DNA from 2 places in the Acidovorax sp. 1608163 genome. Region 2 is predicted to be linked to the other one. Evidence: riboswitches for the same ligand, from Rfam matches in the RefSeq annotation. Region 2 holds a riboswitch; the other holds the start of a gene.

Region 1 (4,710 bases), 2.1 Mb from region 2:
GCCCTTGATCTCCTTGGCGGCCTCGGCGCTGCGTTGAGCCAGGCTGCGCACCTCGCTAGCCACCACCGCAAAGCCCCGACCCTGCTCGCCTGCGCGGGCGGCTTCCACCGCAGCATTCAGCGCCAGGATGTTGGTCTGGAAGGCAATGGAGTCGATCACGCCGGTGATATCGGCGATCTTGCGCGAACTGGTGGTGATCTGGTCCATGGTGGTTACCACTTGCGACACCACAGAGCCCCCCCGAGCGGCGACCTCGGCCGCCGAAGCCGCAAAGTCACTGGCCTGGCGCGAGGACTGGGCACTTTGCTGGATGGTGCCGGTGAGCAGTTCCATCGAGGAAGCCGCTTCTTCCAGATTGGCCGCCGTCTGTTCCGTGCGGTGGCTCAGGTCATGGTTGCCCGTGGCGATTTCAGAGCTGGCGGTCGAGATATTACCCGCGGCCTCTTGCACCTGGTGCACCAGGCCACGCAACGCGTCCTGCATGCGCGCCATCGCGCCCACCAGTTGCCCCACTTCGTCGGTGGAGGTGACTTGCACATCCCGCGACAAATCGCCCCCCGCAATGCGCTCGGCCAACTCGCTGGCCTGCGAGATGGACTGCGTAATGGAGCGAACACTGAAGAACGTGAGCGGAATCAACACCGCCAGGGCCAGCAGCAAGGCCCCACCAATCAGGCCCGACATGGTGGAGGTCAGAGAGTCCACGCCTTGGCGGGCCTCGTCCATCTGCTTGCGCGCATCCATGGCCAAGTCCAACAACAGCTTGTCGCTGGCCTCCATGTGCTTTTTGTACTTGTCGGCGTAGGCTCCGCCCACCGCACCGTCAATCTGCGCCCGCTCAATCTGCTCGAACACGGGGGAAATGCCGGTTTCGTATTCCTTGACCTCTGCCAACGCCTTGTCGATGGACGCCGCAAAGTTGGCATCGGAGGTCTGCACCTTGCGCACATCGCTCAGCCCCTTGTTGAGCGACTGCAGCGACTTCTTCCACAGGTCGCGCTGGGTGGACACCTCAATCGTGTTGTTGAAGTTGATGATGATGTCCTTCTCCGCACGCCGCAAATCCCCCAGCGTGGTGCGCAGCTCGCTCATGTCGGTCAGGGTCTGCACCCGCTGGGTGAACAGCACCTCCAGCGTTGTGCGCGTGCGCTCCAGCGCCAAGTACCCCATGGCCCCGATCACTACCAGCAAGACCAAGGAAAACACCGTGCCAAAGTACAGACGGGTGCGAATAGACAGTCGATTCAGGGCGTTCACGGCGCTTCCTTACATTTTTTAACAACCTGCCCAAAGAATAGCAACTTTGATGCCATTGCGCTGTGATGTGCACCAAAGAAGACACCCACTCTGGGGCAGGCAAATACTGGGCGCGACTGTATGCGCCCACACACCTGCCCCTTTACAGGGTATGCACCCGGTTTCCCGCCATGAACAGGGAAACACAGGGGCCATTAGGGCGGCTTATTCAGCCTTCAATGGCACGTACAACTGCCCGCCATTGCGCTGGAACTCCACCGCCTTCACCTGCATGCCCTGGACCAGTGCGTTTTGCTCGTCCACGCCCTTCTGCGCGGCAAAGTCGCGCACCTCCTGCGTGATCTTCATGGAGCAGAACTTGGGCCCGCACATCGAGCAGAAATGCGCCACCTTGGCCGAGTCCTTGGGCAGGGTTTCGTCGTGGTATTCCTTGGCCGTTTCGGGGTCCAGGCCCAGGTTGAACTGGTCCTGCCAGCGGAAGTCGAAGCGCGCCTGGCTGAGCGCATCGTCGCGCGAGCGAGCGCCGGGGTGGCCCTTGGCCACATCGGCAGCGTGGGCAGCGATCTTGTACGCAATGATCCCCTGCTTCACGTCGTCGCGGTCGGGCAGTCCCAGGTGCTCCTTGGGCGTCACGTAGCACAGCATGGCCGTCCCCATCCAGCCGATCATGGCCGCGCCAATGGCCGAAGCAATGTGGTCGTAGCCGGGGGCGATGTCGATGGTCAGCGGGCCCAGGGTGTAGAACGGCGCTTCGTGGCAGGTCTTGAGCTGCTCGGTCATGTTGGCCTGGATCATGTGCATGGGCACGTGGCCGGGGCCTTCGATCATGGTCTGCACGTCGTGCTTCCAGGCCACCTGGGTCAGCTCGCCCAGTGTGTGCAGCTCGGCAAACTGGGCTTCATCGTTGGCATCGGACGCGCAGCCAGGCCGCAGGCCATCGCCCAGGCTGAACGACACGTCGTACGCCTTCATGATGTCGCAGATATCTTCGAAGTGCTCGTACAGGAAGCTCTCGCGGTGGTGCGCCATGCACCACTTGGCCATGATGGAGCCGCCGCGCGAGACGATGCCCGTGCGCCGCTGCGCCGTGAGGTGGATGTAGGCCAGGCGCACACCGGCATGGATGGTGAAGTAATCCACGCCCTGCTCGGCCTGCTCGATCAGCGTGTCGCGGAAGATCTCCCAGGTCAGGTCTTCGGCCACGCCACCCACTTTTTCGAGCGCCTGGTAGATCGGCACGGTGCCAATCGGCACGGGCGAGTTGCGCACGATCCAGTCGCGCGTGGTGTGGATGTTCTTGCCAGTGGACAGGTCCATCACGTTGTCGGCGCCCCAGCGGATCGCCCACACGAGCTTTTCCACTTCTTCTTCAATGCTGGACGTGACGGCCGAGTTGCCGATGTTGGCGTTGATCTTGACCAGGAAGTTGCGGCCAATTGCCATCGGCTCCACCTCAGGGTGGTTGATGTTGGCGGGGATGATGGCGCGGCCCCGGGCCACTTCGTCGCGCACGAACTCGGGCGTGATGATGCGCGGAATGCTGGCGCCCATCGGGTTGCCCATCAGGCGCTTCTCGCGGCCTGCGTCCTGCATGTACTGCTCCATCCACTCGCGCTTGCCGTTTTCGCGAATGGCCACGTATTCCATCTCGGGCGTGATGATGCCCTTCTTGGCGTAGTGCATCTGCGTGACGTTGGCACCGGCCTTAGCGCGCAGCGGCTTGCGTTGCAGGGCTGCGGCCTCGGCACGCAGCTGGGCCAGGCGCGTGGCATCTTCGCTCTTTTGGCCATCGTCCAGCGCCACGGGCGCGCGGCCTTCGTAGTGCTCCACATCGCCACGGCCGGTGATCCAGCCGCCGCGCACGCTGGCCAGGCCTTGGCGCACGTCGATCACGGCGTTCGGGTCGGTGTAGGGGCCCGAGGTGTCGTACACGCTGACCTGCTCACCGTTGGTCAGCGCAATGTCGCGCACAGGCACGCGCAGGTCGGTGTGCAGGTGGCCGGGGATATAGGCCTTGCGCGATGCAGGAAAGGGTTCGCGGGTGCGGGCGAGCAGCTCGGCAAACTTTTCGGGGGCGGCGAGCTGGGCGTGGGGATCGGGGGCGTTCATGGGCAGGTCTCCTGGTTCCGGTGGCGGTGGGTCTGCTCCGGAATGGACCTGTGCACCCCTCGGGTGGCTGCGCATGGCAGCCCCTGAGGCAAGGCGTGCCCGCAGGGAGTGCGGGCACGGGGACAAGGAGGTCGGCTCTTCTTCCGCCGGTATGAACCGGATCAAGTTCGTCGGGTTCGCAAGCTGGCCTGAATTTCTTCAGGCCTCTCGCATCTCAGCGCATCAGCACACCCCGGAGCAGGCGCGAGTATAGGCCACAGAGGCAAAAGGAAGGCGCCCAGCCGAGATTGCGCAGCGCAGGATCACCAAGCCCGTGCAGGCTGAGCGAAGCCGGCTGGGGCTGCGCGCTCGTCGTCAAAAGTGACAACATCCCAGGCATCGCGCTGGGCCAGCAGCTCACGCAGCAACTGGTTGTTCATGGCGTGGCCTGAGCGGAAGGCGCTGTAGGCGGCCAGCAAGGGCTTGCCAATCAGGTACAGGTCGCCCATGGCGTCCAGGATCTTGTGCTTCACGAACTCGTCGTCATAGCGCAGGCCGTCGCTGTTGAGCACCTTGTAGTCATCCATGACGATGGCGTTGTCCAGACCACCGCCCAGCGCCAGACCGTTGGATCGCATCATCTCCACATCGCGGGTGAAGCCGAAGGTGCGTGCGCGGGCGATGTCGCGGCTGTAGTTGCCTTGCCCCAAGTCAAACTCCACACGTTGGCCCGTGGAGTCCACCGCAGGGTGGTCAAAGTCAATTTCAAAGCTCAGCTTGTAGCCATGGTAGGGCGTGAGCTTCGCCCATTTGGCGCTGGGGCCGGTGCCTTCGCGCACTTCGATCGGGCGGTTCACGCGGATGAAGCGCTTAGGCGCACGCTGCAGCTCCACCCCCGCGCTTTGCAGCAAGAACACGAACGAGGCGGAAGACCCGTCCAAGATCGGCACCTCTTCGGCCGTGATGTCCACATACAGGTTGTCGATGCCCAGGCCCGCACAGGCCGACATCAGGTGCTCCACGGTGTGCACCTTGGCCCCACCGGCAGAGATGGTGGAGGCCAGGCGCGTGTCGGTCACCGACTCCGCATGGATGGGAATGTCCACCGGCTGGGGCAGGTCCACGCGACGAAAGACGATGCCCGTGTCGGGCTGCGCCGGGCGCAAGGTCAACTCCACGCGCTGGCCACTGTGCAATCCCACGCCAACGGCGCGGGTCAAGGTCTTGAGGGTGCGTTGCTGGAGCATCCGCACATTTTAGTTGCGTGCCCCGCAACATGCTGGCATGCGCCCACGCAGACTCGTTTTCCCTGACAAAGGGCGCCCCATGCCAGCCCCACAATCCATGAGGTTACTTGTTGTTGCA
Region 2 (4,710 bases):
GGTGGTGATGGCTTCTTGGGCGCTGTGGCAGCCTGCGGTGTTGGGCAGCACGGGCACGCCCAGCTTGCGCAGCAGCTCCCAGAAGCTGGCGCCACTCTCGGCCGGGTTGCTGCCTTGGCGGCGCAGCGAGGCCGTGACCATGGCGGGCTGGGCGCGCTCGACGGCTGCCTCCAGCACCGCAGGCGAGGGGTAGCGCGATGTGCCCAGCAGCAGGCGGCTGGTGAAGGTGTGGCCGTACAGAACCAGAGGGTCTTGGGAGGTGAGAGCTGTCATGGCTTGGTGGGGCGTCAGCCGCCCGTCACTGGGGAGATGATTTCCACGCGGTCGCCCGGTTGCAGTGGGTGGGCGGCGTAGCGTGTGTTGGGGACGAAGGTGGTGTTGACTGCGACCGCAAATGGCGGGCGGGCCGCGATGGCGGCCACCGCGTCGGCCACGGTGGCGCCGTCGGGCAGTTCATGCGGGTGGTTGTTGATGCAAATCTTCATGCCAATGCGCTGGCAGCCTGATCGGCCGGGGCAGACGTCCCCAGCAGTTCAAGCCGCAGATCAAAACGTTTTGAAAGCGCTGATTGTCCTGTGTTCAGGATCTCCATGGTCACATCCAGCATGGCGGGCGAGATCATGAACCCGTGGCGGTACATGCCGTTGACCTCCAGCACGCGGGGCTGGGGCTGGCGGATGGCGGGCAGGTTGTCGGGCAGGGTGGGGCGGCACTGGGTGCACAGCTCCAGCACGCGGGCCTCGGCAAAGCCCGGATGCACGGCGTAGGCGGCACTCAGCAGCTCCAGGGTGGAGCGCACGCTGGCGGGGGAGAGATCGTCCGATTCGATCTCAGTCGCGCCGATCACAAAGATGTGGTCTTGCTTGGGCGCCAGGTAAATCGGGTAGCGTGGGTGCACCAGGCGGGTGGGGCGCTGCAGAGTGACATCGGGCGCATACAGGCGCACCACCTCGCCGCGCACGCCGCGCAGGGCCTTCCAGTCCTGGCGGGCGCCCAGGCCTCGGCAGTCCAGCAGCCAGTCGGGCTGGCCTGGGGTGCCGGGGGCAAAGGCCTCTGGCGCGCGGGGTGCGTTCCAGTGCATGGTCACGCCCAGGCGTGTCATTTCGGTGAGCAGGGCGGCCAGCAGTTGCCGGTTGTCGAGCTGCCCTTCGCCCGGCAGGTACAGGCCTTGGGCAAAGCGATCGGCCAGGGTGGGCTCAGATTGCGCCAGAGCCGCACTGTCGAGCTTTTGCATGGCGGGCAACTCGGGGGTGGTGCGCTGGTTGGTCTCTAGCACGCGCGTCAGGCGCTGGGCTTCGGCGGCGTCTTGCCGGTGCCAGACGATCAGCGTGCCTGCTTGTTGAAAGAATACGGGCTCGGGCAGCGAGGCAATCAACTGCTGCCAGCGCGGCAGCGCGTAGTGGCCCATGCGCACCACGCCGGGCTCGGTGATGGCGGACTCGGCCAGCGGGGCCAGCATGGCGGCGGCGACGTTGGCGGCCGATTGCTCTGCCAGTGGGCTGCCTGCGTCGTAGATGTCCACCCGATGGCCCTGGCGTGCCAGCTCCACGGCGAGCAAGCGGCCCATGAGGCCTGCGCCCAGAATTGCAAAGGATGAGGGGGAAAGTGACATAGGGGTCCGTCTGGCGTCCGTCTGTAGAAAGGCAACAGTGGACAAAACGGAGGGCGCAGCGCCGTTGGTGGAAACTCCCCACGCCAGCATGACCTGGATCGGGTAGCGGGGCGCGGTGCAGCGTGGCTGCGGGCCCCAGGGTATTTCTCAGTCACACACCGCGCATGGCAGCGGGACACCCCTGTTTCGTCCGGAAAAAACAATTACAGCACATCCTCTTTTGCCGCAGCTTGACCTGGCGCATAGGCCATAATTTTTGCCATGACTTCCTCTTCTTCAGGGCTCCACGCGGGCCGTCCACACGCACGCGTGTTGTCCCGTTATGCGCGCGTGTTGTCCATTGCCGGCTCAGACAGCGGCGGCGGCGCAGGCATCCAGGCCGATCTCAAAACCTTCAGCGCCCTGGGCTGCTACGGCATGACGGCCATCACTGCCATCACGGCACAAAACACCTGCGGCGTCACGGGCATCCATGGCGTGCCGCCCGACATGCTCAAGGCCCAGATCGATGCCGTGGTGCAGGACATTGGCGTGGACGCGGTGAAGATCGGCATGCTGCATTCGCCCGACGTGGTGCGTGTGGTGGCCGATGCCATTCGCACCTACCAGTTGCCCCATGTGGTGCTGGACCCTGTGATGGTGGCCACCAGTGGCGACCGTCTGATTGCACAGGAAACCGTGGGCGTGCTGGTGCAAGAGCTGTTCCCGCTGGCCGAGGTTGTGACCCCCAATTTGGACGAAGCGGGCTGGCTGCTGGGCCGCAGCTTGCAAGACGCCGATGCGCTGGAAGCCGCAGCGCAAGACCTGCGTGCATTGGGCGCGCAGGCGGTGCTGCTCAAAGGCGGGCACTTGCCGGGCGATTGGGTGGTGGATGTGCTGTCGATGCCCGGTGCACCGCGGGTGCACAAACTGCAGTCGCAGCGCATTGCCACGCACAACGGGCATGGCACCGGGTGTACGCTGTCGTCGGCCATTGCGGCCCACCTGGCGCTGGGGCTGCCACTGCAGCAAGCGGTGGAACAGGCCCGGGCCTACATCCTGGGTGCGATTGCTGCAGGCGCCGACGTGACCACGGGGCGCGGCCACGGCCCGCTGAACCATGGCTACGCGCCGGTGGCGCAGCGGGTGTTTGAGGGTTCTTAGTGATTTTGGCCGCTAGCGCTTATTAATCAAGCGCTGGCAGCTCATAATTTGATAGCGATCAGCGCACCTTGGGCCGGGTGGCCCAGGCCAGTGCAAAGCTGAATGCCAGGGCGGGCAAGGCCGAGCCTGCACCTGGCAACACCTTGGGCGCCAGGTGGTACACCGCAATGCCTGCCAACCACAGGGCCACGGGCAAGGCGTTCACCACCCGGGCCTGCGCCAGCAGCGTGGGGGCATGGGTGCCAAACGCCAAGCGCCCCAGGATGACGCCGAACAGCGGTACGAACACCGAGCTGAGCAGCAGCAAGAACGGCTCCAGGCTGTGCATGGGCAGCACCAGGGCCAGGCCCGTGCACATAGCTGCCACGGCCAGGCCCCAGCGGCGCACGCTCCAGCGTGGCAACAGGCTGTGGGCCGACACGGCACCCGAGTACGCATCGCCATAGGCGTTGTCCACCTCGTCGATCAGGATCAGCGACAGCGCAATGAGCCCGCCCTGTGCCAGTAGCAGCGCTTGCACCAGGTCGGTGGACGGGAGCGTCAACGCCACCAGCACGCCCAGGCTGTAGCACCACATGTTGGCCAGCGCGTAGCCCAGCCACGTGCCACGCAGGGCCGCGCTGCCGCTCTTGCCATGGCGGGCGTAGTCGGCCACCAGCGGCAGCCACGAAATGGGCATGGCGATGACCAAATCCAGCGCGGGTAGCACGCCCATGCCGCCTTCGCCCTGGCGATTCCACAGCGCGCTAAAGCCCTGGGCTTGCGCCAGCGACACAAACTGCCAGCTCAGCCACAGCAGCGACAGCACCACCAGGGGCAACGCCACCCGGGCAATCACCTTGCGCACCAGTTGCACCATCGATCCGCTGATGAGCAGCATCACCACACCGCCCCACAGCAGCGTGGCCAGCACAGGCCACAGGGTTCCAGCCATGGTGCCAGCCATGGTGCCAGCCAGGCCACCCGCCTGCTGCCCAATGGCCACGGTGGCGTCGCGCATCACCACCAGCTCAAAGGTGCCCCAGCCCACCAGTTGCACGATGTTCAGCACGATGGGCAGGCTGGCAAAGCCCCGGCCATACACCGCGTGCATCAGCCCCGCGCTGGCCAGGCCACTGTCGCAGCCCAGCTTGGCCACCCAGCCCAGCAGGCCCGCGCCCAGCAAAGAGCCCGCCACAATCGCCCACAAGGCCTCCTGGGTGCCCAGCGCAGGCATCAGGTAGGCGCCGACCTGCATTACCAGCAGGCCCACGCCCAGGCTGAACCACAGTGAGGCATGGTCGTGCCACTGGAAGACGCGGCGCTCGGCAGGCACGGGTACCAGGGCCTCGTTGACTGCCGATGAAGTGGGGGCAGGGTGGTGGGATGACGTCATGCAAAAGCTCCGCAGCGGTCTGTTCGGTCGGGTAACTACAGCGCAGGGGGCAACGCCCGCCCTGGCGCTGCCCGGTGCGGGGCATGGCTGCGGCGTAACGGCTTCCCTGCGCGAGGATGATCTCGGGCCCAAGTCTGTGGACTGGGCGCAGTCAGGTTCAAAGGGACTCTCTCAGCCTGCAGCTTGCGTTGCAGACACCCCTAGCAGGCATTGGCGGCCGGGTGGCATCCAATGCGGGTTGGATTGTAGGTCTATGCCGCCACTGGCGTGGTGGCGGCGTCGGCCACCGGCCACTGCAGGCGCAGCCGGGTTTCAAAGCGGCGCTCCTGCCCGGTCAAGGGGTCGGCAAAACGCAGCGACCGGGCTAGCAACTGCAAGGGGCGCGAGTAGTCGCCTTCGGGCGGGTCGTTCACCTCGGGGTAGAACGGGTCGTTGCGCAGCGGCAGGCCCAGCGCGGCCATGTGCACGCGCAACTGGTGGCGTTTGCCGCTGATGGGCTCCAGCCGGTACAGCGCCCAGGGGCCTTGCACGGCTTGCACGGCCATGTGCGTGTGGCTGTTGGGCTCGCCGGGCACTTCCT

Evidence for each region. Region 2 has a riboswitch for thiamine pyrophosphate ahead of EAG14_RS09020 (FAD-dependent oxidoreductase). Riboswitches for the same ligand answer to the same signal wherever they lie in the genome.
Region 1: another riboswitch for thiamine pyrophosphate. It lies ahead of thiC (phosphomethylpyrimidine synthase ThiC); the one in region 2 lies ahead of EAG14_RS09020 (FAD-dependent oxidoreductase).

What each region holds. Positions count from the first base shown of each region.
Region 1 covers NZ_CP033069.1:4,069,690-4,074,399, forward strand. The annotation lists gene EAG14_RS18085 (methyl-accepting chemotaxis protein) at 1-1,257, opposite strand, end outside; gene thiC (phosphomethylpyrimidine synthase ThiC) at 1,462-3,366, opposite strand; TPP riboswitch at 3,488-3,611, opposite strand; gene lpxC (UDP-3-O-acyl-N-acetylglucosamine deacetylase) at 3,669-4,592, opposite strand.
Region 2 covers NZ_CP033069.1:2,001,796-2,006,505, forward strand. The annotation lists gene EAG14_RS09010 (thiazole synthase) at 1-273, opposite strand, end outside; gene thiS (sulfur carrier protein ThiS) at 288-485, opposite strand; gene EAG14_RS09020 (FAD-dependent oxidoreductase) at 482-1,612, opposite strand; TPP riboswitch at 1,671-1,805, opposite strand; gene thiD (bifunctional hydroxymethylpyrimidine kinase/phosphomethylpyrimidine kinase) at 1,874-2,755, shown strand; gene EAG14_RS09030 (cytosine permease) at 2,814-4,130, opposite strand; gene EAG14_RS09035 (pseudouridine synthase) at 4,382-4,710, opposite strand, start outside.